3 regions of the Pseudidiomarina tainanensis genome follow, and region 1 is predicted to be linked to each of the others. Evidence: predicted binding sites of a transcription regulator. Region 1 holds the regulator's gene; each other region holds the start of a gene.
The links. The regulator NrdR, encoded in region 1, represses ribonucleotide reductase genes. The targets are predictions, from matches to a motif close to AAACACNANATNTNGTGTTT.
Positions count from the first base shown of each region.

Region 1 (4,268 bases):
GGTCGTGCTCAGCGGCAAACTTCTCTAAATCTGGGCGACGCGCCATGGTGCCGTCTTCATTCAGAATTTCGACAATCACAGCGGCTGGTTCAAAGCCAGCTAATCGCGCCAAATCGCAACCGGCTTCCGTATGGCCAGCGCGGTTTAATACACCACCTGATTTCGCTTTCAGTGGGAAAATGTGACCCGGCATCACCAAATCAGTCGGTTGCGCATCTTTTGCTACAGCGGCTTGTACGGTGCGAGCGCGATCGGCAGCTGAAATACCGGTGGTTACGCCCTCCGCAGCTTCAATTGAAACCGTAAAGTTGGTTGCATAAGGTGAGTTATTTTGGTCCACCATGAGTGGCAAGCGCAATTGCTTACAACGTTCTTCGGTTAGCGTTAAACAGATAAGGCCACGGCCGTAGCGCGCCATAAAGTTAATCGCGGTCGGCGTGACACACTCTGCAGCTAGAATTAAATCACCTTCGTTTTCACGATCTTCATCGTCCATCAAGATAACCATTTTACCTTGACGAATATCTTCAATGATTTCTGCTGCACTATTTAATCGAGTCACGACGTTAAGTCTCCTCTCACCCGGCGCGGAACTGCAATAATCCGAAGATCTTCCGCAACCTGACGAACATCTTTAAAGGTTAATTCTGGCACTTGGCTCATGTGAGAAAATGCCGGTAAATTCAAAAGTCCAAGACCACTGGCGCCAACAAGTTTGGGCGCTAAATACACCACCACTTCATCCACTAACTCAGCGTTGAGCAAAGCACCTGCAAGCTGAGCACCGCACTCAGTCCATACTGAATTGATGTGGCGCGCTGCTAAAGCGTGCATCAGCTCTACTAAATCGATATGTTGTGTTTCGTTGCGTGTAACTGTGATGCATTCAACGTGCGCCGGCCAATTGCGTTCAACAGCCGTATCGGGTGCATGGACCACAATCACCGGGCCTAATTCTTGAAACAGCGTTTCGTTGCCGGTTAACAAGCCATGAGAGTCTATAATCACCCGTGTTGGCTGAATCACGGTTTGCGGATGACGAGCGGTCAACACCGCATTATCTGCCAGCACCGTTCGCGCGGTACTCAATATCGCGCTACTTTGGGCGCGCCAGCGATGTACATCGCGCCGCGCATCGGTACTAGTTATCCACTGACTTTCACCATTCGCGAGCGCCGTGCGGCCATCTAAGCTGGCTGCCATTTTCAACCGTAGCCAAGGACGTTGGCGTTGCATCCGTGCCACAAATCCGCAATTAAGCCCTAACGCTTGTTGCTCAAGCACGCCAACAATCACCTCAATACCATGAGCGCGAAGCCGTTCGATGCCCTCACCGCTTACTAACGGATTTGGATCTTTCATCGCCACCACAACAGCGGCAACTTCAGCTTTGATTAACGCATCTGCACAAGGCGGCGTGCGACCAAAATGACTACAAGGCTCCAACGTCACGTATGCAGTAGCACCCTTCGCTGCTGCACCTGCTTCGCGCAAGGCATGCACTTCGGCGTGCGGTTCACCAGCACGTTGATGCCAACCTTCGCCAACAATTCGATCATCGGCAACGATCACACAGCCAACCATCGGGTTTGGTGCAGTGGAAAAACGCCCTTGAGCGGCAAGCTCAAGGGCGCGTTGCATATAACGTTGATGACAAGCGAGCGGATCAGTCATTGAGACGAGCAATCTCCTCGCCAAACTCACGAATATCGTCAAAAGCTCGGTACACCGAGGCAAATCGGATATAGGCAACTTTATCGAGAGCTTTCAGGTTTTCCATCACCAAACCACCAATCACTTGACTGGTAATTTCACGCTCCCCAGTTGCCCGTAGCGATGATTTGACGTTCTGAATTGCTTGTTCCATCGCCTCTAAACTAACTGGACGCTTTTCTAGAGCGCGCAGTAGCCCGTTGCGCAACTTGTCCTCATTAAATGGCTCGCGAGTACCGTCCGATTTAATCACGCGAGGCATAATTAATTCGGCTGTTTCAAACGTAGTGAAACGCTCTTTACACTCGGTACACTCGCGCCGACGACGCACAGAGGCGCCGTCCGCAACCAATCGCGAATCAATCACTTTGGTATCTTGTGTGCCACAAAAAGGACAATGCATCGGCGTGTTCCCTCGCTAATTATTTATAAACAGGAAACTGTTTACACAATGCCTTAACTTGTTCACGAACCCGTTCGATAACACTCTCATCAGACATATTATCAAGTACGTCACAAATCCAGTTGGCGACCTGCTCTGCTTCTGCTTGCTTAAAGCCACGACGAGTAATCGCTGGGGTACCTAAACGCAAACCAGAGGTCACAAACGGTGAACGTGGGTCATTCGGAACCGAGTTTTTGTTCACGGTAATGTACGCGCGACCTAATGCTGCGTCAGCGTCTTTACCAGTAATATCTTTATCGATAAGGTCAACCAAGAACAAGTGGTTCTTAGTGCCGCCTGAAACGATTTTGTAGCCACGCTCTTGCATGACTTTAACCATCGCATTGGCGTTGTCTAAAACTTGTTGTTGGTAAGCTTTAAACTCTGGCTCCATGGCTTCTTTGAACGCCACCGCTTTAGCCGCGATAACATGGCAAAGTGGGCCGCCTTGGCTACCAGGGAATACACCACCATTGAGTTTTTTGTGCAGATCTTCGTCGTCTTTACCTGACAAAATCAAACCGCTACGTGGGCCGGCAAGTGTTTTGTGCGTAGTAGTCGTCACCACATCAGCAAAAGGCACTGGGTTTGGATATAAACCAGCAGCAACCAAGCCTGCAACGTGAGCCATATCGACTAACAAATAGGCACCAACTTCATCAGCAATTTCGCGGAATTTAGACCAATCAACAACACCTGAATAGGCCGAGAAACCAGCCACAATCATTTTTGGCTTGTGCTCAAGCGCTAATTCACGCACTTCTGCATAGTTAATTTCACCCGTTGTTTCATCCAGACCATACTGTACTGCGTTGTACAATTTACCAGAGAAGTTAACGTGTGAACCGTGAGTTAAATGGCCGCCATGCGCCAAGCTCATACCCAGCACTGTATCGCCAGCGTTTAGCAACGCCAAAAATACGGCTGAGTTGGCTTGTGAACCAGCATGCGGTTGTACGTTCGCGTACTTTGCACCGAACAGCTTTTTCGCTCGTTCAATCGCGAGGTCTTCCACCATATCGACATATTCACAACCACCGTAGTAGCGCTTGTGTGGATAACCTTCAGCATACTTGTTGGTCAGCTGTGAGCCCTGCGCTTCAAGTACACGCGGGCTGGTGTAGTTTTCTGAAGCGATTAATTCAATGTGCTCTTCTTGGCGTTGAACTTCGCCAGTCATTGCCTGCCATAAATCTGCATCGTAATCGGCAATATTCATTTCATGTTTTAACATCGGGGCTCCTGACTTCACAAACTGTCAAACGAAAATAAGTGGTGCCTAGTTTACCAATATACTTGGGTTAGCGCCAACTTAAGGGTTAAAATAAACAATTACGATTTTTGCTTAAATATATCGCCTCAAAAAGGAACGCATGCTGTTATGGCACAATACATTTATTCCATGTCGCGGGTCAGTAAAGTCGTCCCGCCGAAAAAGACGATTTTAAAAGACATTTCACTCTCGTTTTTCCCTGGCGCGAAAATTGGTGTACTCGGTTTAAACGGTGCGGGTAAATCAACGTTATTGCGCATTATGGCTGGCGTCGACAAAGAATACGAAGGTGAAGCACGTCCACTGGCTGGTATTCAAATTGGTTACCTGCCGCAAGAACCGCAACTCGATGAAGACAAAACAGTTCGCGAAACGGTTGAAGAAGCCGTTGCTGATGTGAAAAACGCATTGGCTGAGCTCGATCAAGTTTATGCGGCCTATGCGGAAGAAGATGCCGACTTTGATGCGTTGGCGAAAAAACAAGGTCAACTTGAAGCGATTATTCAAGCCAAAGACGGACACAATATCGATAACATGCTCGAGCGTGCGGCCGATTCACTCCGTCTGCCGCCGTGGGATACTAAAATCAAAGTACTCTCAGGTGGTGAACGTCGCCGAGTTGCCATTTGTCGCTTGTTACTCAGTAAGCCAGACATGCTGTTACTTGACGAACCAACCAACCACTTGGATGCTGAATCGGTGGCTTGGTTAGAGCGCTTCTTGCATGACTACGAAGGTACTGTTGTAGCGATTACCCACGACCGTTACTTCCTCGACAACGTTGCCGGTTGGATTCTTGAGCTTGACCGTGGTTACGGTATTCCTTGGGAAGGCAAC
Region 1 covers NZ_FOYU01000001.1:844,100-848,367, forward strand. The annotation lists gene ribBA (bifunctional 3,4-dihydroxy-2-butanone-4-phosphate synthase/GTP cyclohydrolase II) at 1-562, opposite strand, end outside; gene ribD (bifunctional diaminohydroxyphosphoribosylaminopyrimidine deaminase/5-amino-6-(5-phosphoribosylamino)uracil reductase RibD) at 559-1,674, opposite strand; gene nrdR (transcriptional regulator NrdR) at 1,667-2,116, opposite strand; gene glyA (serine hydroxymethyltransferase) at 2,136-3,392, opposite strand; gene ettA (energy-dependent translational throttle protein EttA) at 3,540-4,268, shown strand, end outside.

Region 2 (4,268 bases), on a different contig from region 1:
ACGAATGTAGCGCAAGATAAGTAGTACGAAGCCAATTGCTAAGAAACCGTACACCCCAAACAATGCTGCGTGAGCGTGAGTTGGCGTAGTGTTCAAGCCTTGGATGTAATACAGCGCAATCGGTGGGTTAATCATGAAGCCCAATACGCCAGCACCCAAGAAGTTCCAGAACGCAACCGCAACGAAGCACATCAGAGGCCACTTAATGCGTTGCATCCAATCAGCACGTTTCTGTAAGCTCCAGTTTTCCCAAGCTTCGTAACCAAGTACAACCAATGGTACAACTTCAAGCGCTGAGAAAGTCGCGCCGACAGCCATAATTGGAGTTGTTGTACCTGAGAAGTACAAGTGGTGGAAAGTACCTGGTACGCCACCTAACATGAACAATGATGCTGAAGCCAATGAAGCGGCAGTAGCCATACGACGTGACACTAAGCCCATGCTATGGAAGATGAATGCTAACGCTGCGGTTGCAAATACTTCGAAGAAGCCTTCTACCCACAGGTGAACAATCCACCAGCGCCAGTATTCCATGATTGAAATGTGAGTACGCTCGCCGTAGAAGAAACCAGCGCCGTAGAACAAGCCAATCGCAACCACTGAAGCAGTTAATAGCGCCAGTAAGTTTTTGTCACCAGGCTGTTTGAAGGCGCCGACAACACCACGCAACATTAAACCTAACCAGAACACGATACCGGTGAACTTACCAATCTGCCAGAGACGGCCTAAGTCGACGTACTCATAGCCTTGGTGACCCAACCAGAAGTTAAGGTTTTCAGGCATGATTTGCGCGATAGCTAAGTAGTTACCGATGAATGAACCAGCGACAACCACAACCAATGCCCAGAACAAGATATCGACACCGAGTTTTTGGTATTTCGGATCTTTGCCACCGTTGATAATCGGAGCAAGGAACAAACCTGCAGCCAAAAAGCCAGTTGCAATCCAGAATAGTGCGGCCTGAATGTGCCAGGTACGTACCAGTGAGTATGGGAACCACTGCGATACGTTGATGCCATAGAACTCTTGGCCTTCAACGGTATAGTGGGCGGTGAAACCACCGAGGAAAATTTGCACAATAAACAGCGCCATGACCAAGAACAGGTATTTACCCAGTGCTTTTTGTGACGGTGTTAAGTTAACCAAGCTAATTGGATCTTTTTTCGGTGCTTCAGGCTCTTCTTCGTCATGGTCACGCAAGAACGCCCAAGCCCAAATCAAGCCACCAACACCGGCGATCAATAAGATAATTGAAACCAAAGACCAAATGATATTTTCTGCACTTGGTTTGTTATCAATTAACGGCTCGTGTGGCCAGTTGTTGGTATAAGTGACGTCACTATCAGGACGCTCGGTTGCCGCTGCCCACGCAGTCCAGAAGAAAAACTGAGTCATTACTTCGCGACGCTCTGCGCTTGGTAATGTGTTTTCTTTCATGGCATAGCTTTCACGGGTACTACGCAGTGACAAGTCATCGCTGAACAAACGGCTGTAGTATTCAGCGGTTTGTGCAATGGCTTCAGCTCGCACCGCATCAACGGTCAGCGTATCGGTTGCCGCATTGTATTGTGGGTTACGATAGGTTTGTTTCAACTCAAACTGCAGCGCGTTCTGTTGTGCCGCAGTTAAGCTTTCATAGCTTTGACCATATTGGTTTTGCGCAGATATTTCTAACCAGGCTAACAATTCGCGGTGCAACCAGTCAGCTGTCCAGTCCGGTGCTTGATAGGCGCCATGACCCCAAATTGAGCCCAATTGCATACCACCGACCGACTGCCAAGCAGTTTGACCATCAAGGATCGTCTCTTCCGTCATCAGTACTTGACCCGATTCGGTCACCACTTGATCCGGAATAGGCGGAGCGACACGGTAAACTTCTTTACCGAAATAACCGAGGACACCAAAGGTAATTGCCAAAATGGCAATCAGTATCCACCATAATTTTTTATAACCGGCCATGTGGCACCTCCGGCTGTTGATGTTGTTGCATTGTTGATTCTCCCTTTAATCACGTTTGCGCTGTGTTACGAATGGGTTGCGCACACGTCGATTGTCTAGCAAGCCCCGTGCCAAGTTTTATCTCACTGAAATAGCACGGTTATTCAAATCTACTGGGTTAAATCAACCCAATTCGTCAGCGGTCATTTCAACCGCGTCGGTAGAAATTACCCGCGTATAGAATGGCAAAGCCTTCGTCCATTAGAAATTGAGCTAAAGAGGTAAATTAAAGGAATGTTTGGGGTATACCCATTGGAGGTAGTTTTTATTGATCTGGATCAAAGCAGCATTGTGCGCCGAGACTATGCTGAAACACAATATATAGTTATTTAATAATAGCCTTACACAATATATAGGTATTTCATGTTGCGATACAGTGCTGAACAGGTGGTATTTCAGGAGGTTCCTGGAGAGGTTTCCCTTGCCTATACCATCACCGGCTGTCCAGTGGGATGCAAAGGGTGCCACAGCGTCGACAGTTGGCCAGTAGGTAGTGGCGAGGCGCTCACTACCGACTACTTCGCGGCGCGTTTGGCACAGTATCGCAACCTGATTACCTGCGTTTTGTTTCTCGGCGGTGAATGGCAGCCAGAAGCATTGATTGAATTGCTTAAATTAAGCCGAGATGCCGGTCTCAAAACTTGTTTATACACCGGTTATGACGATGTGTCGCTGGCGCTTAAACAACAATTGACCTACCTCAAAACGGGGCCGTGGATTGCTGAGCTAGGTGGTTTAGATAGCCCCACCACCAACCAGAAGTTTTATGACTTACGCAATCAACAACTACTGAATTGCCGGTTTATCACGACGTAACCGGATACATCAATAAAAACATGGAGAAGAACAATGCTGCGCTTACACCCAGAACAAGTTGACGCGAAAATGGATTTCATCAAGCAGTATTTGGCTGCCCAAAATGCTGCGGATGGTTCAAAAATGGATGCCAATGCGAACGTTACCCAGAAAAATATTGCGACCCTTGAAGCGGAATTGATGAAGGACTTTTTCGTGCAAGTAAACCGCAAACAAGTGAGCTCGAAAATTGGTGAGTTGTTCGGCGCTGATCTCGCCCAAGAATATATTCGTCAAATTGAAGATCACGAAATTTACGTCCATGACGAAACCAGTTTGAAGCCGTACTGTGTGTCGGTCACCATGTATCCGTTTTTACGCGATGGTTTGACGAAGCTAGGCGGAGAATCAAAAGCTCCGAAGCATCTCGAAAGCTTCTGCGGTACCTTTGTCAATTTCGTTTTTGCGGTGAGTTCACAGTTTGCTGGCGCCGTTGCGACGGTTGAATTTTTGGCGTACTTCGACCATTTTGCGCGCCGCGACTACGGGGATAATTACCTAGAAACTCACCGTCACGAAATCGAAAATCACCTACAACATGTGGTTTACGCGTTGAACCAGCCGGCGGCGGCACGCGGTTATCAAAGTGTATTCTGGAATATTTCTGTGTACGACCAACACTACTTTGACAGTATGTTCGGTGACTTCGTGTTCCCTGATTTTAGCAAAAGCAGTTGGGAATCTGTCAGCAAACTGCAAGACTTCTTCTTGCATTGGTTTAACGAAGAGCGCAAGAAAACGATTCTGACGTTCCCTGTGGTGACCGTGGCCATGTTAACTGACAATGGCCAATGCAAAGACCAACAATTTGCCCGTCATATTGCACATGAGCTTGCCGACGGTAACTCGTTCTTTGTCTACTTATCGCCAAACGCTGACTCTCTTGCTTCATGCTGCCGTTTGCGCAGTGAGATTGCCGACAACACTTTTAGCTATACCCTGGGGGCAGGCGGCGTTGCCACTGGCTCGATTAATGTAATTACCATCAATATGAACCGCTTAGTGCAAGACGGCCGTGACCTCAATACCGAAATTGAAAAAATTCATAAATACCAAGTGGCGTACCGTCGCATCATGGAAGAGTACAAAGCTGCAGGCTTGCTCACCGTATATGACGCGGGCTTTATCTCGCTGGACAAACAGTTCTTAACCATTGGCATCAATGGCATGGTCGAAGCGGCCGAGTCACAAGGTTTAGTGGCCAGTAATAACCGCGAATACATTGAATTCGTGCAGCGTCATTTGAAAGTGATTTACGATGCCAACAAACGGGCGAAGCAAGAATACGGTTACATGTTCAACACCGAGTTTGTCCCAGCTGAGAATCTTGGCGTGAAAAATGCGAAGTGGGACCGTGAAGACGGCTACTTTGTCCCGCGTGATTGCTACAACTCCTACTTCTATGTGGTGGAAGA
Region 2 covers NZ_FOYU01000002.1:314,983-319,250, reverse strand. The annotation lists gene BM292_RS08350 (nitric-oxide reductase large subunit) at 1-1,959, opposite strand, end outside; gene nrdG (anaerobic ribonucleoside-triphosphate reductase activating protein) at 2,362-2,814, shown strand; gene nrdD (anaerobic ribonucleoside-triphosphate reductase) at 2,848-4,268, shown strand, end outside.
Region 2: the regulator NrdR is predicted to act here: its motif matches at 2,309-2,328, upstream of nrdG (anaerobic ribonucleoside-triphosphate reductase activating protein).

Region 3 (4,268 bases), 400 kb from region 1:
CAGAAATTGAAAAATTTAGCGCCATTGCCTCCCGTTGGTGGGACCCCGAAGGTGAATTTAAACCACTTCACCTCATTAATCCGTTGCGCCTTGATTATATTTTGCGTCACTGCGACGGTGTCTTTGGACAAAAGATTTTAGACATTGGCTGTGGCGGCGGCCTCTTGGCTGAAGGTTTAGCAAAAGCTGGTGCAACAGTTACTGGTATCGACATGGCAGAACAATCGCTGCAAGTTGCGCGTCTGCATGCCCTTGAAAGCCAACTTTCAATTGATTATCAGTGTATTCCCGCTGAGCAATTTGCGCAGGAGCACGCAGCGCAATTCGACGTGGTCACTTGTTTAGAAATGCTTGAACACGTGCCTGATCCCGGCGCCATTGTCCAAGCCGCTGCCAATGCTGTGAAGCCAGGTGGTTATGTATTTTTCTCCACGTTAAACCGAAACGTCAAATCATGGCTATTAGGTATTGTTGCCGCTGAATATGTATTGGGCTGGGTGCCAAAAGGAACACACCAGCATCAAAAATTTATTCAGCCAGCCGAACTACTGCGCATGACTGATGCAGCAGGCCTTGACGCGCAAGCCATGACCGGTATGCACTATTTACCGTGGCGTGGTTTTTATCTTGATAATTCGAATGTGGATGTGAATTACATCGTATGTCTACACAAGCCAAGTTAGCACCACCGCAAGCGGTCTTGTTTGATCTCGACGGGACCTTGTTAGATACCGCGCCAGATCTCGGCGCGGCCTTGAATACGGTACTTGCCGCCGAGCAGCGTCCCTTAGTCAGTCCTGCAGAATACACGCCGCTAGCGTCGCATGGATCTGCTGGGCTGTTACGCTACGCCTACGGTGATGAGTTTGAGCAACGTAGCGATGAACTACGCAGCGCTTTTTTAGATGCCTATGCCGCCCAAATTGCCGTACACACGCAATTATTTGATGGCGTTGCAGGCTTGCTCGAGCAATTGCATCAGCAACACATCGCGGTGGCAATTGTCACGAACAAACCACAAGCACTGACGCAACAGTTAGTGCCGCACTACCCACAGTTGGCGACAATTGAGGTGGTAGTCAGTGGCGATACGCTGCCGGTAGCAAAGCCTGATCCTGCGCCGTTGCTGCATGCTGCAAGCCATCTTGGTATTGAAGCCCAGCACTGCTGGTATGTGGGAGATGCCGAACGTGATATAGAAGCTGGTCGGCGCGCTAACATGTTCACTGTGCTGGCCGAATATGGTTACATCAGCACCAATGATAACATCCAAAGTTGGGGCGCAAATGCGCAAATTACCCACCCGCTAGAATTAGTCCGATTGTGGTCAAATTAATTGTTTAACACTACATCTTGTGGGTGAGCCGACTCACCCATCAAGATCTTGTAAAAGCCTTGTTAAACGTGGCTTATAAATTTGTTATCTGAACATTGCATTTAACAGACAAAAAAATAATAAGAAAATTTTTTTTCTGGCTTGATTTTCCTAAGTCGCTTTATTGGCAAGCGTTTTAGCGAAAGCTCCTACTTCGCCATGCAATTCTCGCCATTTTTTCACCGTAAATTCACTTGATCAGCGTACGATAAGTGCTAGGATACAGGTCATTCAGCTAACCCAAGATATTGTGTAAAAAACGCACGAGCGACGTCCTGTTGCACCATATCTTGTGGCTACATAAAAAACACATAACAACAATGACTATGGATGCGCCTCATGAATCAACAGCTCTTCGTAACTAAGCGTAGCGGCGAACGTGAACCTTTGAACTTGGACAAAATCCACCGCGTTATTAGCTGGGCCGCCGAAGGCCTGAACGACGTTTCAGTGTCACAAGTTGAGATCAAATCACACATTCAGTTTTATGATGGCATTAAAACTGAAGACATTCATGAAACCATTATTAAAGCTGCAGCGGACTTAATCTCTGAAGAAGCGCCTGATTATCAGTACATGGCCGCTCGCTTAGCGATTTTCCATTTGCGCAAGTTGGCATACGGGCAGTTCGAGCCACCGCATTTGTATGATCAAGTCACCAAAATGGTTGAGTCAGGTCGTTACGATAAGCACTTGTTAACCGATTACAGCAAAGAAGAGTTCGAACAAATGAATGATTTTATTGATCATTCACGTGATTTGAACTTCTCGTATGCTGCAGTAAAACAACTGGAAGGTAAGTATCTCGTTCAGAACCGTGTTACCGGCGACATCTATGAAAGTGCTCAATTTTTATATGTTCTGGTAGCGGCTTGTTTATTTGCCAACTATCCGAAAGATACACGATTAGATTATGTCAAACGCTTCTACGATGCGACGTCACAGTTCAAAATCTCGCTACCAACGCCAATTATGGCGGGCGTGCGTACGCCAACGCGTCAGTTTAGTTCGTGCGTATTAATTGAAGCAGGTGACAGCCTCGATTCTATCAACGCAACCGCAAGCGCTATTGTGAAATACGTATCGCAACGCGCTGGTATTGGTATCAATGCAGGTCGTATTCGTGCACTCGGTAGCCCAATTCGCGGCGGTGAAGCGTTCCACACCGGTTGTATCCCGTTCTATAAATACTTCCAAACAGCTGTAAAAAGCTGTTCGCAAGGTGGCGTTCGTGGCGGCGCAGCTACCCTCTTCTATCCGCTTTGGCATTTAGAAGTAGAGAGCTTGTTGGTGCTTAAGAACAACCGAGGTGTTGAAGAGAACCGTGTACGCCACCTCGATTATGGCGTGCAATTTAACCGAGTTATGTATCAGCGTTTGATTAAAGACGACTACATCACATTATTTAGCCCGTCTGACGTACCTGGTTTATACGATGCATTCTTTGCTGATCAAGACGAATTTGAGCGTTTATACAAACAGTATGAAGCCGATGAATCAATTCGTAAGAAGCGCATCAAAGCAATCGAATTGTTTAGTCTGTTTATGCAAGAGCGTGCCAGCACTGGCCGTATTTATTTGCAAAACGTTGACCATTGCAACACCCATAGCCCATTTGATCCGAAAGTGGCGCCGATTCGCCAGAGCAACTTGTGTCTGGAAATCGCGCTGCCAACGAAACCGTTGGCGCACGTGAACGATGAAGAAGGTGAAATTGCCCTATGCACGCTGTCCGCCTTTAACTTAGGCGCGATCAAATCACTGGACGACTTGGAAGAGATGGCTGAATTAGCCGTGCGCGCGCTTGATAGCCTCCTCGACTACCAAGAATATCCAGTGCCGGCAGCGCGTAATGCCACCATGGGGCGCCGTACCTTAGGTATCGGTGTAATCAACTACGCATATTACTTAGCGAAAAATGGCGTGCGCTATTCTGATGGCTCGGCCAATGGCCTAACGCACCGTACTTTCGAGGCAATTCAGTACTACCTCATGAAGGCCTCGATGAACCTGGCGAAAGAAATGGGTGCGTGTCCGAAGTTTAACGAAACAACATACTCAAAAGGCATCATGCCGATTGATACCTATAAGAAAGATCTCGATACCGTTTGTAGCGAACCATTGCATTACGATTGGGATAGCCTGCGCGAAGATGTTATGAAGTACGGCATGCGTAACTCAACCTTGTCAGCATTGATGCCATCTGAGACGTCGTCGCAAATCTCAAATGCAACCAATGGTATTGAGCCGCCACGCGGACATATCAGCGTCAAAGCATCGAAAGACGGGATTACCAAACAGGTTGTTCCAGAGTACGAGACCTTGAAGCAAGCGTATGAACTTCTGTGGCAGATTCCAAGTAACAAAGGTTATTTAGAGCTGGTTGGTATTATGCAGAAATTTGTCGATCAGACGATTTCAGCGAATACCAATTACGACCCGAACAAGTTCGAAGCCGGCAAAGTACCTATGAAGCAATTGCTACAAGACTTGCTGTATGCCTACAAACTTGGTGTCAAAACATTGTATTACCACAACACGCGTGACGGTGCATCTGACAACCAGGTGGATCTCCGCGATAAAGTTGAAGCCAAAACACGTGAAGAAGAAAATCAACAAGCAACTGTGGCGGTCGTTGAAGAAGACGATGATTGTGCCGGTGGTGCTTGCAAAATTTAATAACGTGGTACGGCCAACAATTAAGGTGCGCTAAACTATGAGTTATTCGACGTTTAATAAAAATCAGATTAACCCGCTACACGAACCGATGTTTTTCGGTAACTCGGTCAACGTAGCGCGTTATGACCAACAAAAACATAGTATTTTTGAAAAGCTCATCGAGAAACAAATCAGCTTCTTTTGGCGTCCAGAAGAAGTTGACGTGAGTCGCGAT
Region 3 covers NZ_FOYU01000001.1:439,216-443,483, reverse strand. The annotation lists gene ubiG (bifunctional 2-polyprenyl-6-hydroxyphenol methylase/3-demethylubiquinol 3-O-methyltransferase UbiG) at 1-683, shown strand, start outside; gene BM292_RS02115 (HAD family hydrolase) at 662-1,336, shown strand; gene nrdA (class 1a ribonucleoside-diphosphate reductase subunit alpha) at 1,715-4,054, shown strand; gene nrdB (class Ia ribonucleoside-diphosphate reductase subunit beta) at 4,092-4,268, shown strand, end outside.
Region 3: the regulator NrdR is predicted to act here: its motif matches at 1,654-1,673, upstream of nrdA (class 1a ribonucleoside-diphosphate reductase subunit alpha).